Regions from separate parts of the Salinisphaera sp. SWV1 genome, predicted to be linked through region 1. Evidence: riboswitches for the same ligand, from Rfam matches in the RefSeq annotation. Region 1 holds a riboswitch; the other holds the start of a gene.
The links. A riboswitch is a leader RNA that binds a small molecule or an ion and turns the genes downstream of it on or off. The one in region 1 is predicted to bind cobalamin.

Region 1 (7,950 bases):
CCGGCGGCGCGGGGCTTTGCCGGCCACGGCGCTTGCGATGGCGCCGATATGCTCCGGGGTCGAGCCGCAGCAGCCGCCGGCCATGTTGAGCAGGCCCGATTCGGCCCATTCGCCGATGTGCTCGGCCATTTCGTCCGGTTGCAGGTCGTATTCGCCGAATTCGTTGGGCAGGCCGGCGTTGGGATAGGCGTGGGTGTAGCAGGGCGCGATGCGCGACAGCTCGGCGACGTACTGGCGCAGCGCGTCCGGGCCAAGCGCGCAGTTCAGCCCCATGGTGAGCGGCCGGCCGTGGGCCACCGAGTTGTAGAACGCCTCGGTGGTCTGACCGGACAGAGTCCGACCCGAGGCATCGGTGATGGTGCCGGAAATCATCAGCGGCACGTCGATACCGCGCTCGCGCATGAGCCTGCGCACGGCATAGATCGCCGCCTTGGCGTTGAGGGTGTCGAAGATGGTCTCCATCAGAATGATGTCGACGCCGCCTTCGAGCAGGGCCTCGGCGGCCTGGCCGTAGGCGGTGGCCAGTTCGACGAAATCGGTGTTGCGCTTGCCGGGATCGTTGACGTCCGGCGAGATGGAGGCAGTGCGATTGGTCGGCCCGATCACGCCGGCCACGTACATCGGCTGCGCGTCGCTCTGGAATTCCTCGACTACCTCGCGGGCGAGTTTGGCGGCCTCGACGTTGAGCTCCACCGCCAGGTCTTCCATGTGGTAGTCGGCCTGGGCGATCGTGGTCGAAGAGAACGTGTTGGTCGTAATGATATGGGCCCCGGCCTCGGCATACTGCCGGTGGATGCCCCGGATCAGATCCGGATAGGTCAGCGTCAGCAGGTCGTTGTTGCCCTGCAGATCGGAGGCCCAGTCGGCGAAGCGCTCGCCGCGGTATTCGGCCTCGGACGGGCCGTAATTCTGGATCATGGTGCCCATGGCGCCGTCGATCACCAGAATCCGGTCGGCCAGAACGCGTTCGATGGCGTGTCGCGTATCGCTCATATCACCCTGCAGCTCGCGAATAGGGGTCGTAGTATATCCGCTTATCCGGATAAGCGAAAAACCCACGAGCTCTGGCCGCGTGCGGGCCGCGGGCCGATCGGGCGCGTTGCCGGCGCCAGGCCCGGCTTGACGGCGTCTCGGGGGCTGCCTAGCATCGTCGACGTGACAGGTGTCGCATCCACGGATGCGGTGAAACGGGAAGTCGGTGCGCGCGCAAGCGCCAGGCCGACACTGCCCCCGCAACGGTAGGCAGCGCCGTGTGATAATCCACGGTGTCGCGCATTCCAGCCACTGAGGCGAACACCTCGCCTCGGGAAGGCCGCGCGCAGACATGGGTCTGACTGCAAGTCCGGAGACCGGCCTGGCACAGGGGATCGTCGCCACACGCGATCGGTGCCGGCGCGTGTTCGCGCGCGGTCCGTTCGTCTTGCCCGGCGATGGTCAGCGACTTCGGCACGCGGACGGGCGTGCCCGCCGATCGAGACGACGACAATGCAGTTTCGCACCGGGCCCGCATTTGCGGCCCTGCTCGGGGTATCGTCTGCCTGGGGGGCGTCGCCGCCGCCGGCCGCGACCACCGATTTGAACCCGGTGGTGGTGACCGCCACGCGCACGCCGCAATCCCGGAACAGTACGCTGGCCGCCACCACGGTCATTACCCGGGCCGACATCGAGCGCAGTCAGGCCCAGAGTCTGGCCGAACTGCTCGGCGATACGCCGAGTCTGTCGATCGCCAACAACGGCGGACCCGGCAAGGCCACATCCATTCACCTGCGCGGCACCGATGCCAATCAGGTGGTGGTGCTGGTCGACGGTGTGCGCTGGGGCTCGGCCACCAACGGCCAGGCCGCGATCCAGGATTTCCCGGTCTCCCAGATTCAGCGCATCGAGATCGTGCGTGGGCCGCGTTCGTCGCTGTACGGTGCCGATGCGGTCGGCGGCGTGATCCAGATCTTCACCCGCGACGGCAAGGGGGCCAAGGGCCGCGGGCCCACGCCGTATTTCTCGGTCACCGGCGGCAGCTACGACACCTGGAAAGGCCAAGGCGGCGTTTCGGGGGCGACGAAACGCCTGTACTACAACCTGAGCGTCTCGGGCGAATATACCGGCGGCTTCAATGCCTGTACCGGCCGGCCATTCAGCTCGCCCAAGGGGGGCGCCGGCTGTTACGCCAATCAGCCCGACCGCGATGGCTACCACCGCGCGGACGGTTCGGCGAACGTCGGTTATACATTCGACAACGGCTGGTCGGTGAACGGTCACTATCTTCGGTCCGATGGTCATGTCGAATACGATGGCCCTACGACCAACCAGTCGCATTCGGTGCAGGCAGTCTATGGCCTGGGCGTGGATGCGCCGCTGACCGATTTCTGGGATGCCAAGCTGCGTCTGTCGCGCAGTCGCGATCGGTCGAAAAACTATTTCGACGGCGATTATGTCAGCCGTTTCGACACGCGCCGCGATAGCGTCAGCTGGCAGAACGATTTCGCGCTCGCCAGACAGCAGAGTGCCACCGTCGGGATCGATTATCGCCGGGACGCGGTGACCAGTTCGGCCGACTACAAGCAGAACAAGCGCGACAACACCGGCGTGTTCGGCGAGTACCAGGGCCGCTTCGGCGCCCACGAGATCGATCTGGCCGCCCGGGATGACGACAACCAGGCCTATGGCAATCATGCCACCGGCTCGATCACCTACGGCTATCACGTCAACAAGACCTATACGCTGACCGCCGCCTACGGCAACGCCTTTAACGCACCGACTTTCAACGATCTCTACTATCCGGACACGCCGGGTTTTCCGCCGGCGTCCAACCCGGATCTCAAGCCGGAGAAATCGCGCACGGGCGAAATCGGCCTCAAGGCCACGCCGGGCTGGGGCCACTGGGCGATCCATGCCTACCAGACCGATATCAACGACGAGATCACGCTGGACGCCAACTACACGCCACGCAACGTGAGTTCGGCGCGCATCCGCGGCGTGGAGGGCGAGGTGACGGCCTATATCGGCCGCTGGCGTATCGGCGCGAATGCCGACTGGCTGGACGCCGAGAACCGCGGGCGCGGGCCGAACCACGGCAACGATCTGGCACGCCGCCCGAACTACTCGGCTTCGCTGCACGTCGACCGCGATCTGTTCGCGCGGTTCGCCGCCGGCGCCAGTGCCAAGCTGGTCGGGTCGCGCTACAACGGTCCGGCCAACACCGACAGGCTCGGTGGTTACGCACTGTTCGGTCTGACAGGCGAAATGCGGGTGACCGAGGCGTGGAAAGTTCAGGCCAAGCTATCCAACATGTTCGATCGTCATTACCAGACCATCGACTTCTACAACCAACCCGGGCGGGCGGTTTATGTCACCGTCAGCTATAGCCCGGGCCATATCTGAGCCAGCAAAGGCCATGTCATGAGCGAATCGAAAAGCGACGCCCGCCACAAGGCGACGATGCAGAAGCACAAGGAAAAAGTCGACGCGGGCATCCAGGCCGCGGATATCGAGCGCGGCGTGTTCGTGTTCATTACCGGCAAGGGCAAGGGCAAGTCGTCCTCGGCCTTCGGCATGGTGATGCGTGCACTCGGCTACGGCCAGAAGATCGGCGTGGTGCAGTTCATCAAGGGCGTGCAACTCTCCGGCGAGGAGATCTATCTGCGCGATCACTGCCCGCAGGTGGATTTTTACCAGATGGGCACGGGATTCACGTGGAACACCCAGGATCGCTCGGGCGATATCGAAGCCGCCGAGCGCACCTGGGCCCAGGTCGAGCCGATGTTGCAGGACCCGGCCTACGATCTGGTCGTCATCGACGAACTGACCTATATGCTCGGCTACAAGTACCTGGACGAAGAGCGCGTACTGAACGCCATCGCCAACCGCCCGGTCGAGCAGTCAGTGATCGTCACCGGCCGCGGCGGCGGCTCGGGCCTGCGCGAACTGGCCGATACGGTGTCCGAGGTCGACAACGTCAAGCACGCCTTCAAGGCCGGCATCAAGGCCCGTGCCGGGGTGGATTACTGACCCCGCTTCGATTCGGTTTTCGATGAATCTGTCCGCAGATCGACGTCGATCTACGCAGATCTCAATACGGTTTTTACAAGGCGGTTATCCGCAGATTTCACAGATTACGCAGATTCAAGAAACGTATGGAAGTGCCTAGATCATGGCAGCGAGGTTGCAATCGATGCCGATTTAACAGCATCGGACCCGTCATCTGCTTTTTGATCGGCGTGCATCTGCATCGATCTGCGGACAGGCTGTCAAAGAACAAAGCCGAATATTTTGGACTGTCTGCAAGCGGAAAAACGCCCGGAATTAATTGGTGTTGCGAGCTGTTCGATAAACCTGTCCGCAGATCGACGCCGATCTACGCGGATCTCAATATGTTTTCACAAGGTAGTTATCCGCAGATTTCACAGATTACGCAGATTCAAGAAACGTATGGAAGCGCCTGGATCATGGCAGCGAGGTTGCAATCGATGCCGATTTAACAGCATCGGACGCGTCATCTGCTTTTTGATCGGCGTGCATCTGCATCGATCTGCGGACAGGTTATCAAAGAACGAAGCGGAATATTCTCAACTATCCTCATGCCTGAAAGCCGCCTGCAGTTAATCTGTGAAATCCGTGCAATCTGCGGATGAATGACTTGAAGAACGAAGCCTCGAATATGTCCGTAGGTAAAGAGCTGCAATCGACATCACGGCTAATCTGTGTCGGCGGAATCATCTGCTTTCCGATCTGCGTGCATCTGCGTCGATCTGCGGACAGGTTCTCAAACAACGAAGTCGAGTATTTTGAGCTGTCTTTAAACCGAAAACCGTCTGCAACCCATCTGTGCAATCCGTGAAATCCGGGGATGAATGACGTGAAGAACGGCCACCCATGACAGCAAGGACGCTGATGATCCAGGGCACGACCTCGGACGCCGGCAAGTCGACGCTGGTGGCCGGGCTGGCGCGGGCGTATGCCCGGCGCGGCGTGGCCGTGGTCCCGTTCAAGCCGCAGAACATGGCGCTCAACAGCGCGGTGACGGTCGATGGCGGCGAGATCGGCCGCTCGCAATACCTGCAGGCACAGGCCGCGCGCGTGGCGGCCACTACCGACATGAACCCGGTGCTGCTCAAGCCCGCCAGCGACATCGGCGCCCAGGTCATCATCCACGGCCATGCCATCGGCACGATGGATGCTGGCTGCTATCACGGCTACAAGCCACAGGCGATGGCGGCGGTGCGCGCCTCGCATGCGAGACTGGCTGCTGCCTACCCGCGTGTGCTGGTCGAGGGCGCCGGCAGCCCGGCCGAGATCAACCTGCGCGAAGGCGATATCGCCAACATGGGCTTCGCCGAGGCCGTGGATTGCCCGGTGATTCTGGTCGCCGACATCGACAAGGGCGGCGTGTTCGCCCAAATCGTGGGTACGCTGGCGTTGCTGTCGCCGTCCGAACGCGAACGCGTCGCGGGTTTCGTGATCAATCGCTTTCGCGGCGATATCGGTCTGCTGCAGCCGGGGCTGGATTGGCTGGAAGCGCGTACCGGCAAGCCGGTGTTCGGCGTTTTGCCCTACCTGACGGGCCTGCATCTGGACGCCGAGGACGCGATCGATACCGGGCAGACGACCGCCGCCGATGCGCTCGTAGTACAGGTGCCGGTTACCCCTCGAATCAGCAACCACACCGATTTCGATGCCCTGCGCGCCCATCCGCGGGTCGATCTGCAGTTCGTCGGCCCCGGCGATACCCCGGGCCCGGCCGATCTGATCGTGCTGGCCGGCTCCAAGAATACCCGTGCCGACTGCGCCTGGCTGGTCAACGCCGGCTGGGCGGATCGCATCAAGCGCCACCTGCGCTATGGCGGCAAGCTGCTCGGCATTTGCGGCGGTTATCAGATGCTGGGCCACGAAATCGCCGATCCGGACGGCGTCGAGGATCGATCGGGGACGACGGACGGCCTCGGCCTGTTCGACTTCACGACGCGGCTGGATACGAACAAGCACCTGCAGAATGTGACCGGCGTGCTGGCTGGCGGTGGCGCGGTCGCCGGCTATCGCATCCACTGCGGCGTAACCTCGGGGGCTGCGCTGGCACGGCCGTTTCTCCAGCTCGATGACGGCCCGGACGGCGCGCTTTCGGCCGACGGCCAGATCGCCGGCACCTATCTGCACGGCCTGTTCGATACCGGCGCCGGCTGCGACGCGATCCTGGCCTGGGCCGGGCTCGACGCGGCCGGTGCCGTCGATCAGGCCGAGCGCCGCGAGGCCAGCCTGGAACGCTTGGCGGATGCGGTCGAGGCGGCGATCGATCTGGAAGCCCTGCCATGAAGCCGCGCCTGCTGATCGTCATGCTGGGCGTGTTGCTGGCGGCGGCTTTTATGGCCGAGCTCGCCTTTGGCGCGGTGCGGCTGCCGATCGGCCAGGTTGTGGCCGCACTTTTCCATTTTCATGATCGCGTCGATCAGACCGCGCTCATCGTGAACGCGATCCGCCTGCCGCGGGCGCTGCTGACCGCGCTGGTCGGCGCGATCCTGGCAATTTCGGGTGCGGCCATGCAGGGGTTGTTCCGCAATCCGCTGGCCGATCCCTCATTGATCGGTGTCACCGCCGGGGCTTCGGCCGGAGCCAGCCTCGCGATTGTGTTCGGCGGCGCGCTGGCCGGTTTTGCCGGGCTGTCGCTGGTGGCACTGGCCGCGTTCGCGGGCGGCGCGGCGGCGGTGGTGCTGGTCTATGTGCTGGCCACCCGGGCCAGCGGCACATCGGTGGCCACCATGCTGCTGGCCGGCATCGCGATATCCGCGCTGGCCGGTTCGCTCACCTCGCTGCTGGAGTTCTATGCCAGCAACGACATGCTGCGGCGCATCAGCCTGTGGCAGATGGGCGGGCTGGAAGGCGCCAACTGGCCGCGCGTGGGCCTGATCGCGGTCGCCGCCGCGGCCGTGCTGGCCGGCCTGCCGGCCCGGGCGCGGGCCTTGAACGCATTGTTGCTGGGCGAATCCGAGGCCCGTCACCTGGGTTTCGCAGTAGACCGGACCAAGACCGTGTTGATCGTGCTGGTCGCCTTCGGCGTCGGTATTTCGGTGGCCCTGGCCGGGGCGATCGCTTTTGTCGGCCTGGTCGTGCCGCATATCGTGCGGCTGGCGATCGGGCCGGATCATCGCACGTTGTTGCCGGCCTCCGCCCTGGCCGGGGCGGTGCTGTTGCTGGCCGCCGATACCCTGGCCCGGGTGGTGGTCGCGCCGGCCGAACTGCCGGTGGGGCTGCTGACCGCGCTGCTCGGCGCGCCGTTTTTCATCGTGTTGCTGCGCGGCACGCGGGATTACGCGCTGTGACGCTGGCGGTCGAAGAACTGGCGATCCGGCGTGGCGGTCGTGTTCTCATCGCCGGCGTGTCGTTTACGGTGGCGCCCGGCGAAATGCTGGCCGTGATCGGGGCCAACGGCGCCGGCAAGTCGACGCTGCTGCATGCGCTGGTGGGCGATCTGGCGCCATCCGCCGGGCGGGTGGCGTTCGACGGCCGCGCGCTGGGCGCCTTCGACCGGCGCGAACGCGCGCGGCGGATCGCCTTTCTGGCCCAGGCCAGCGCGCTGGCGTTTCCATTCACCGTGCGCGAGGTGATTGCGCTCGGCCGCAGCCCGCACGCCACCGGCTGCGCGGCGGATGCCGCGGTAATCGATGCCGTCGCCAAGGCCACGGATATCGCGCACCTCATCCCGCGTGCCTATACGCGCCTGTCCGGCGGCGAGAAGCAGCGCGTCCAGCTTGCCCGCGTACTGGCGCAGATCGGGTCGGCGGAGGACGCGGCGGCGCGGTTGCTGTTGCTGGACGAGCCGGTCGCCTCGCTCGATATCGGCCACCAGAGCCTGATCATGCGCAGCCTGCGTCGGTGCGCGGCCACCGGAGTCGCCATTGTCTTCGTCGGCCACGATGTCTCGCTGGCCGCCGCGCACGCCGACCGGCTGTTGGCCGTGGCCGA
Region 2 (7,950 bases), on a different contig from region 1:
GGAATGGCGCCGATGACAGAGCACGAACTCGGCGACGGCCTCGATATCCGCTTCGCTGACGGCATTCCGGCCCTGCCAGCCCGCGTGCGCCCGGGCCGCCTGGCGCCAGTGCAGATCCGCGCGCACACCCTCGACATCGGCCGCCACGCAGCGCTCGGCGATCGCCACCTTGCTCGTCTCCGGGCAGATCACATTCGATAACCGCGTCCGGGCCGCCTCGATCTGCGCGGCGAGTTGGGCCTGGGCATCGGCCCAACTCGCGGCAAAGGTGGCCGGGTCCTGCTCGTAGGCCAGCCGCTGGTCGACGATCGCCCGGCGTTCGTCCGCGCGATAGCGCGGTTCGAGTTCCACACACAGACCGAAGCGGTCGGCGAACTGCGGGCGCAGCTCGCCTTCGTCCGGATTCATGGTGCCGATCAGGACAAACTCGGCCGCATGTTCACGGCTGATGCCGTCGCGCTCGATGCGGTTGATCTTGGAGGCGGCCACATCGAGCAGTACGTCGACCAGCGGATCGGCGAGCAGGTTGACCTCATCGATATACAGATAGCCGCCGTGGGCGCGGCCGATCACGCCGGGACGATAGGCCACCTCGCCAGTGCCAAGTGCGCGCTGCAGATCAAGGCTGCCAATCACCTGTTCCTCGGTCGCCCCCAGCGGCAGCGTGACGAAGCGCCCGGCCGCTCGCGCATCGATCGCCGCCAGGCCGCGCGCCAGCGTGGACTTGGCCGCACCGCGCGGACCAGAGACGAGCACGCCCGCCAGCGCAGGCTCGATCGCGGCCAGGATCAGCGCAGTCTTGAGCCGATCCTGGCCGACCACGGCCGCGAACGGGAAATCAGCGTGCGACATGCGCCATACCCTGCGGTGACCCGGCGGCCCCGATCCAGCGCCGCATTGCCCAGCCACAGGCCGTGCCCAGCACCAGCCAGAGCAGGAGATTGGTCGCGCCGCTGGCCCAGATGAATTGCTGGTGGATCTGTTCGAGCGCGGCCGTCGCCGCCGGGCCATGGCCGGCATAGGCCGAGCCGGCCGGCTCGGGCGCGCCGAACAGATACGGCAGCGGCATCAAGACCAGGGCCGGCAGCTTCTTCCAGCCCGGCGCGAATACGGCCATCGCCAACGCGACGATCACCACGGCCACCGTAGCGGCCCACCAGAGTTGGCGATCGGTCAGTGCCGCGGCGAGCGTGCCCGGCACTTCGGGCGACAGCCCGAGCGCCGGGGCCACGAACACCGACGCGAACCCGGACAGGCCCCAGAGCGCGCCGGGCGCAGGCCCCAGCGGCGTGCCGCACGCAAGCGTCGCGACGCTCATCGCCACCATCAACAGCAGCGCGAAGCCGATGGCGACGCCGATATCGGCCGCGATGGTGAACAGCATCCGCGGCGCCCCGTCGGCCGGCGCCCAGGCGTGCACTTCATCGGCGGAATGCGCGCCCGCCGCGTGGTGATGTGCGGGCTGCTCGTAGTGCTCGGCCTGGGCGATCAGCGGCGCGGTGGTGAATTGCTCGCCGAGACCCAGCAGCGCCCCGACCGCCAGGCCGATGGCCACGGACAGAAAAATCAATCGTCGAAACAGCATGCGCTCTCCCGGTATGCGATCCGCGTCCCGGCGGATCGCCAGAATGCTCGAACACGGTCGTTATCGCCGCGGCGAGGCGGCGAGGCAGTGTCACGTGACGATCAGTGGCAGGGAAAGGACGCCGAGTGACGGGCGTCGTGGGCCGCGTTATGCACCGGCATGATGTGGGAAAAACCCACGCCGTAGACGACGAACAGGCCGATCAGTGTCGCCCCGGCAAGCTGGACGGCCTGGCTGACACGGGACGCCGGCAAGGCCGGGTTGTGGCCGGCGGCGGAAGTCTGGCTGGTTTGCATGTACACACCCGTACGTTGAAATCACCGGGTTCGGCGCGTGGCAAGCGACGAACCTTGCACCCAGGGCCGGTCTCCGGACTCGCGAAGGTCGTATCCCGACCCGTCCATGCCTTCCCGCGCGAAACGCGCAGTGGCTCGATATGGACTGTATCGCCTACCGTTGCGGGGGCAGCAGCGGCCTTGCGCACGAAGCGCGCACCGCTTTCCCGATTATCCTGCGGCGAGGCAGGCACCCTGTAACCTGGAGTCTAGGTTGGGGGGTCGAGGCGGTCAAATGGCTCGACCGGGAAGACTCTCGGTTATGCTCGGCGGCTGAATGGCCGATGAAACGGAGTGACCAGCATGCATGGCAACCGGCTGTGGTTTGCGGGGCTGGGCCTCCGGCGCGATTGCCGCGCCGGTGAGCTGGCGGCATTGCTCGCGGCGAGCTGCGGCGAAGCCGGTATCGAGATGCGGGCGCTGCACGCCCTTGCCTGCCTCGATCTGCGCGTATCGGAACCGGGCCTGCAGGACCTGGCCGAAACACTCGGGCTCGTGCTGCACGCCTTGCCGGCCCGGCGCCTGGCGGCCTTCAACGACCGGCTGTCGCAGCATTCGCCACGGATCCAGGCGCGGTACGGGGTCGGCGGGATTGCGGAAGCCGCGGCCCTGGCCTCGGCCGCCGCAGGCCACACCGGGGCCCCCCCCCGGCTCGCGGTGACGCGTCGCCAAAGCGCTGCGGCCACGGTCGCGATTGCGGTTCGCGAAACCGCTGCCGTGCCATCCCGCTAGCCGACGCGTCGTAACAAGCGTTTATGCGCGAGGAAAGCAGCGAACACGGCGGCACGTTACGCACCGGCTGGACCACGGGCGCCACCGCGACCGCGGCCGCGGTCGCCGCCGCCCATCGACTGTTGTTCGACACGGTACTGGAGCGCGTGCATCTGCGGCTGCCGCGGGGGCGCGAAGCCGTATTGCCGGTCGCCGACAGCCGCGTGATCGCGCCGGCCCGCCTGGCCGAGGCGGGGCTGATCAAGGACGCCGGCGACGATCCGGATGCCACCCACGGCGCCCGCGTCTGGGTACAGCTCGAATTGACCGCCGCGCCGGGCATACGGTTCGAAGCCGGCGTCGGCGTAGGCACGGTCACACGCAGCGGTCTGGCCCTGGCGGTGGGCGAACCGGCCATCAACCCGGTGCCGCGCCGCATGATCGCCGACCACCTCGCCCGCGTCGCCGCCGATGCGGGCTACGCGGGCGGCTTTCGCGTGATTGTCGGCGTCGACGACGGCGAGCGCATCGCGGAAAAAACCATGAATGGCCGGCTCGGTATCATCGGCGGGCTGTCGATCCTGGGCACGACCGGCATCGTGCGGCCGTTTTCCTGTGCCGCCTATATCGCCTCCATCCATCAGGGGATCGACGTGGCCCGCGCCAACGGCCTGACCCATCTGGCCGCGGCCACCGGCTCGACCAGCGAAGCCGTGGTCCGCGCAGCCTATGACCTGCCCGATATGGCGATCATCGAAATGGGCGATTTCGTGGGCGCGGTCGTGAAATACCTGAAACGCTACCCGGTGGCCCGGCTTACGCTGGTCGGCGGCTTCGGCAAGTTCAGCAAGCTCGCCGCCGGCCGGCTCGATCTGCACAGCCGGCGCGGCGGCGTGGATTTCGAATTTCTGGCCGGCCTGGCCCCGGAGGCCGATGCCGCCACGCAGCAGGCGATCCGCACCGCGAACACCAGCCTTGCGGCGCACGGGCTCGCCCGCGATGCCGGCATCGATCTCGCCGCCCGCATCGCCCGGCGCGCCTGGCAGAAAGCCGGCCATTACCTGCCGCCGCAAACGCGACTGGAACTCTGGGTGATCGACAAGCCCGGCCGGGTTCTCGCCCGTTACGGCCGTCTCGACGACCGCTAGCAACTTCGATGAACGCATGGTCCCGCCCGCCGGCGGACAGGCATCAAACCATCGGCGTCGGTGCGGCGGACCCTATCGCCCTGCGGAATACGACGCCCCGGTCCGGAGTCAGTCCTCACTCGCCCAGCGATAACGGCTGGCATGGGTCGGGTCGTAGAGCTTGCTTTCGTTGAAGTCGGTCGCCCCCACAACCGGCCCGACGAAGATGATGGCGTTGCGCTTGGCTGCCAGCGTATCGGCGGCGGCGACCAGGTCGGCCAGCGGCGCGCGGACGATCCGTTGTTCGGCCCAGGACGCCCGTTGCACGATCGCGGCCGGGCAGTCCGCGCCATACGACGGCAGCAGGCGTTCGACCACCTCGGCGATGACCTGCAGCGACAGATGAATCGCCAGGGTCGTGCCGCTGACCGCGAATGTTTCCAGCGTCTCGCGGGCGGGCATGTTCGAGGCCCGCCCCTGGGTGCGGGTGATGATCAGGGACTGGCCGACTTCGGGCACGGTCAGCTCCTGGCCGAGCGCGGCGGCCGCGGCCGCGAAAGCCGGCACACCGGGAGTGAGCGTGTAGTCGATGCCGGCCTCGCTCAGCCGGCGCAGCTGTTCGGCCAGGGCGCTGTAAATGGCCAGATCGCCGGAATGCAGGCGCGCGATATCGTAGCCGGCATCGGTGGCATCGATCATGCGGGTGATCATGTCGTCCAGGCTCATGCCGGCGGTATTGATCGCGTCGGCACCGGGCTTGAGATGATCCAGTACCGCGGCCGGGATCAGGGATCCGGCATACAGACACAGATCGCAGCGCCCCAGCCGGTCGACGGCGCGTAGCGTGAGCAGGTCGGGCGCGCCGGGGCCGGCGCCGATGAAATGCACGGTCATGGTTTGGTCTCCTTCGGGCCTGCCGGGTTTTCCTGCGAGTCCGGGGCGTGGCACGCCGCGACGCCACGCGCGCCCGGCGGGACAGGATGGGCGGTCGCCAATGCGGCGTTCGCACGACATCTCAACGGGTCCGGGTCCAGCAGCCGATCGTCACCGGCCGCGCCGACGCCCAGCCATGGAAGCGACCCAGCGGCTCAGCACGCTCGATACCGATCCGGCGCAACGTCCCGCCATGGCGTTGCATGGCCGCGGCAAGCACCGCATCGCCTTCGACGGTCACGCTCGTGGCCACCAGTCGGGCCTGTTGTCCCGCGGCCAGCGATGCCAGACAGCGTTCGACCAGGCCTGCGTGGGTCAGCCCGCCGCCGATGAAAATCGCATCGGGCGTGGGCAGGTCCGCCAGCGCCTGCGGTGCACTGCCGTGTATGCATTCCAGCGCCGGCACGCCGAGCCGCTCGGCATTGCGCCGTACCCGTTCGGCCCGTTCGGCTCGCGCCTCAAGCGCGATCGTCCGATTGGCCGGGTCGGCCAGCATCCACTCGATGCCGACCGCGCCGGAACCGGCGCCGATATCCCAGAGTGTTTCGCCCCGGCCCGGGGCGAGCAGCGCCAGCACCACGGCCCGGACCTCGGCCTTGCTGATCTGGCCGTCGTGCTCGAACAGCGCCTCCGGCCGCCCGGCAACCCGCGGGATCGGCTGCGCCCGGGCACCGGCGACACAATCCACGGCCACTACGTTCAGGGCCGCGATATCCGCATGCGCCCAGTCGGCCGCCCTATCGCTCAGGCAGCGCGCCCCGGCACCGCCGAGATGTTCGAGCACTGTCAACCGTGACGGCTCGAATCCGGTCTCCCGCAACAGCCGCGCGACCGCCGCGGGGGTGCGACCGTCCCAGCTCAAAAGGATGAGGCGCGTGCCATTGTCCAGGTACGGCCGTATCGCGGCCAGATCCCGGCCATGGACCGACAGGCAATACACATCCTGGAGCGCCCACCCCAGCCGGGCCGCCGCCAGGGAAAACGCCGAGGGTCTGGGAAAGGCGCGCATCTCGCTCGGCGCCACCGAGCGGGCCAGCGTGGCGCCCACGCCGAACCAGAATGGATCCCCCGTGGCCAGTACGGCCACCGGCGTGCCGCGCCGGGCACGAATGCCGTCGATCGCATCCAGCAGCGGCGACGGCCAGGTTTCGCGGGTCTGGCCCGCAATCGGCGGCAGCATCGCCAGATGACGCCGGCCGCCGATCACATGCGCCGCACGCGCGACCGCCGCACGAGCCGCCGGTTCGAGCCCTGGCCAGCCGTCTTCGCCGAGGCCCACGATCGATAGCCAGGCCTGGACAGATGCGTCAGTATCTCGGCACATTGCCCGTCCGTTTGCGTCGGACCACGACCGATCCATGAAACTGCTGCTGCTCGGCGGCACCGCCGAAGCCCGCGAACTCGCGGCGTCCCTGGCCGCGTTCCCGGACGTCGAGGCCACCCTGTCGCTGGCCGGCGCGACCACGGCGCCTGCGCGTTTCGCCCTGCCGGTACGCCGCGGCGGCTTCGGCGGGGTCCACGGGCTGTCGCGTTATCTGGCCGCCGAAGCCATCGACGGCGTCATCGACGCCACCCATCCCTTCGCCGCGACCATGTCGGCGAATGCGGTGGCCGCCAGCGCTGCGCTGGGCATCCCGCTCTGGCGTATCGAGCGTCCGGCCTGGCAGGCCGGGCCGGGCGACGATTGGCATGACGCCGCCGACCCGCCTGCCGCCGCCCGGCGCTTGGCCGAGTTCGGGCCCCGTGTGTTTCTGAGCGTGGGCGCGCGCAGCCTGGCGCCCTTCGCGGACGTCGCCGGCAAGCACTGGATCGTGCGCAGCATCGAAGCGCCCGAGCCGGCCCCGGCGTTCGGCAGCTGGACACTGATTCGTGCCCGACCGCCTTTTGCGGTGGCCGACGAAATCGCCCTGTTTCGCATGCACGATGTCGATGTCCTGGTGACCAAGAACAGCGGCGCGCGGGCCACCGCGGCCAAGCTCGATGCGGCGCGCCGGCTCGGCCTTCCGGTCGTGATGATCGCGCGCCCGGCGCTGTCGGCGCCACAGCGGCATTTCGGCTCGGCCGAGGCCCTGATCGCTGCCTTGCCCGAACTGCATCAGGCGCGCGGATAGTAACGCGGGGTGTAGACGCGCGTGGCGCCACCCTGCGCGAACACCCGCGTGGTCGAGGCACCGACGATGACGAGCGTGCTCATGTCCGCCCGGGCTGGCGAAAAACACGCTAGATCGGTGATATGCAACGATTCGTCGACCCGGCCCACCGCCCGGCCAAGGACCACCGGCGTGGCCGGGTCGCGATAGCGGCGTATGATCGCCATCGCCGCCCCCAGCTGCCAGGGCCGCGCCCTGGAAATCGGGTTGTAGAACGCCAGCGCGAAGTCGGCATCAGCGGCGCGGTCGATGCGTTTTTCGATCCGGTCCCACGGCTTGAGGTTGTCCGATAGCGAGATCACGCAGAAATCGTTACCGAGCGGCGCCCCGGCCCGGGCGGCGACCGCCTGGATAGCGGAGACCGCCGGTGCGATGCGGACATCGACGGCCTGCCAACGGGGGTGATCGGCGCCTTCGAGTGCTTCCCATACCGCGGCGGCCATGGCGAAGATCCCGGGATCGCCGCCGGAGATCACCGCAACGCGGGCACCGTTGGCCGCCAGGTCCAGCGCATGTCGGGCCCGCGCCAGTTCTTCGCGATTGTCCGAGACATGCCGGGCCTGGCCGCACCCGGCCACGCGCTCGACATAGCCGGCATAACCCACCAGATCGGTCGCGGCTTCGAGAATCGCCGACGTTTCCGGCGTGATCCAGTCCGGATCGCCCGGCCCGACGCCGACCACCGCCAGCCAGCCGCCCGCGCTCATACCCGCACGCCCGGGCCGGGCAACAACACCATCGAGAAATACGGCGCCGGCCCCTCAGGGGCCTCGGCCAGCGGCATGACGCGCTGGCGCCCGCCCATGCTGGCGCGTTCGACATACCAGGCGGCCTCGCCACGTCCGGCCGCCGCCAGGGCCGCCCGAATACGCGGCAGATTGCGGCCGACCTTCATCACCACCACGGCCTGGGCCATGCCCAGCGCCGCGGTCAGCTGATCGTCCGGCAGCGTACCGGGCACGACCGCCAGCACATCGTCGCGCATGGCGATCGGGCGCGGCAACTGCGAGGCCCCGGCCAGCATGGCCGGCACCCCGGGAATGACCACCGGGGCGTAGCGCTCGCGCAGGCGGATGAACAGATGCATGAACGAGCCGTAGAAGAACGGA

Region 2: it holds a riboswitch for cobalamin, as region 1 does, so the genes downstream of both, ACS8YF_RS18735 (CbtB domain-containing protein) here and ACS8YF_RS09910 (TonB-dependent receptor domain-containing protein) in region 1, are expected to answer to the same signal.

What each region holds. Positions count from the first base shown of each region.
Region 1 is NZ_JBQDYE010000017.1:15,823-23,772, reverse strand. Features, by position in the region: partial or broken gene ACS8YF_RS09915 (homocysteine S-methyltransferase family protein) at 1-993, opposite strand, end outside; cobalamin riboswitch at 1,144-1,372, shown strand; gene ACS8YF_RS09910 (TonB-dependent receptor domain-containing protein) at 1,486-3,378, shown strand; gene cobO (cob(I)yrinic acid a,c-diamide adenosyltransferase) at 3,397-4,005, shown strand; gene ACS8YF_RS09900 (cobyric acid synthase) at 4,870-6,303, shown strand; gene ACS8YF_RS09895 (FecCD family ABC transporter permease) at 6,300-7,307, shown strand; gene ACS8YF_RS09890 (heme ABC transporter ATP-binding protein) at 7,304-7,950, shown strand, end outside.
Region 2 is NZ_JBQDYE010000063.1:3,395-11,344, reverse strand. Features, by position in the region: partial or broken gene ACS8YF_RS18745 (ATP-binding protein) at 1-852, opposite strand, end outside; gene ACS8YF_RS18740 (CbtA family protein) at 839-1,585, opposite strand; gene ACS8YF_RS18735 (CbtB domain-containing protein) at 1,687-1,881, opposite strand; cobalamin riboswitch at 1,929-2,133, opposite strand; gene ACS8YF_RS18730 (cobalamin biosynthesis protein) at 2,224-2,652, shown strand; gene ACS8YF_RS18725 (cobalt-precorrin-5B (C(1))-methyltransferase) at 2,676-3,779, shown strand; gene cobM (precorrin-4 C(11)-methyltransferase) at 3,888-4,652, opposite strand; gene cbiE (precorrin-6y C5,15-methyltransferase (decarboxylating) subunit CbiE) at 4,774-6,015, opposite strand; gene ACS8YF_RS18710 (cobalt-precorrin-6A reductase) at 6,050-6,802, shown strand; gene cobJ (precorrin-3B C(17)-methyltransferase) at 6,787-7,548, opposite strand; gene ACS8YF_RS18700 (precorrin-2 C(20)-methyltransferase) at 7,545-7,950, opposite strand, start outside.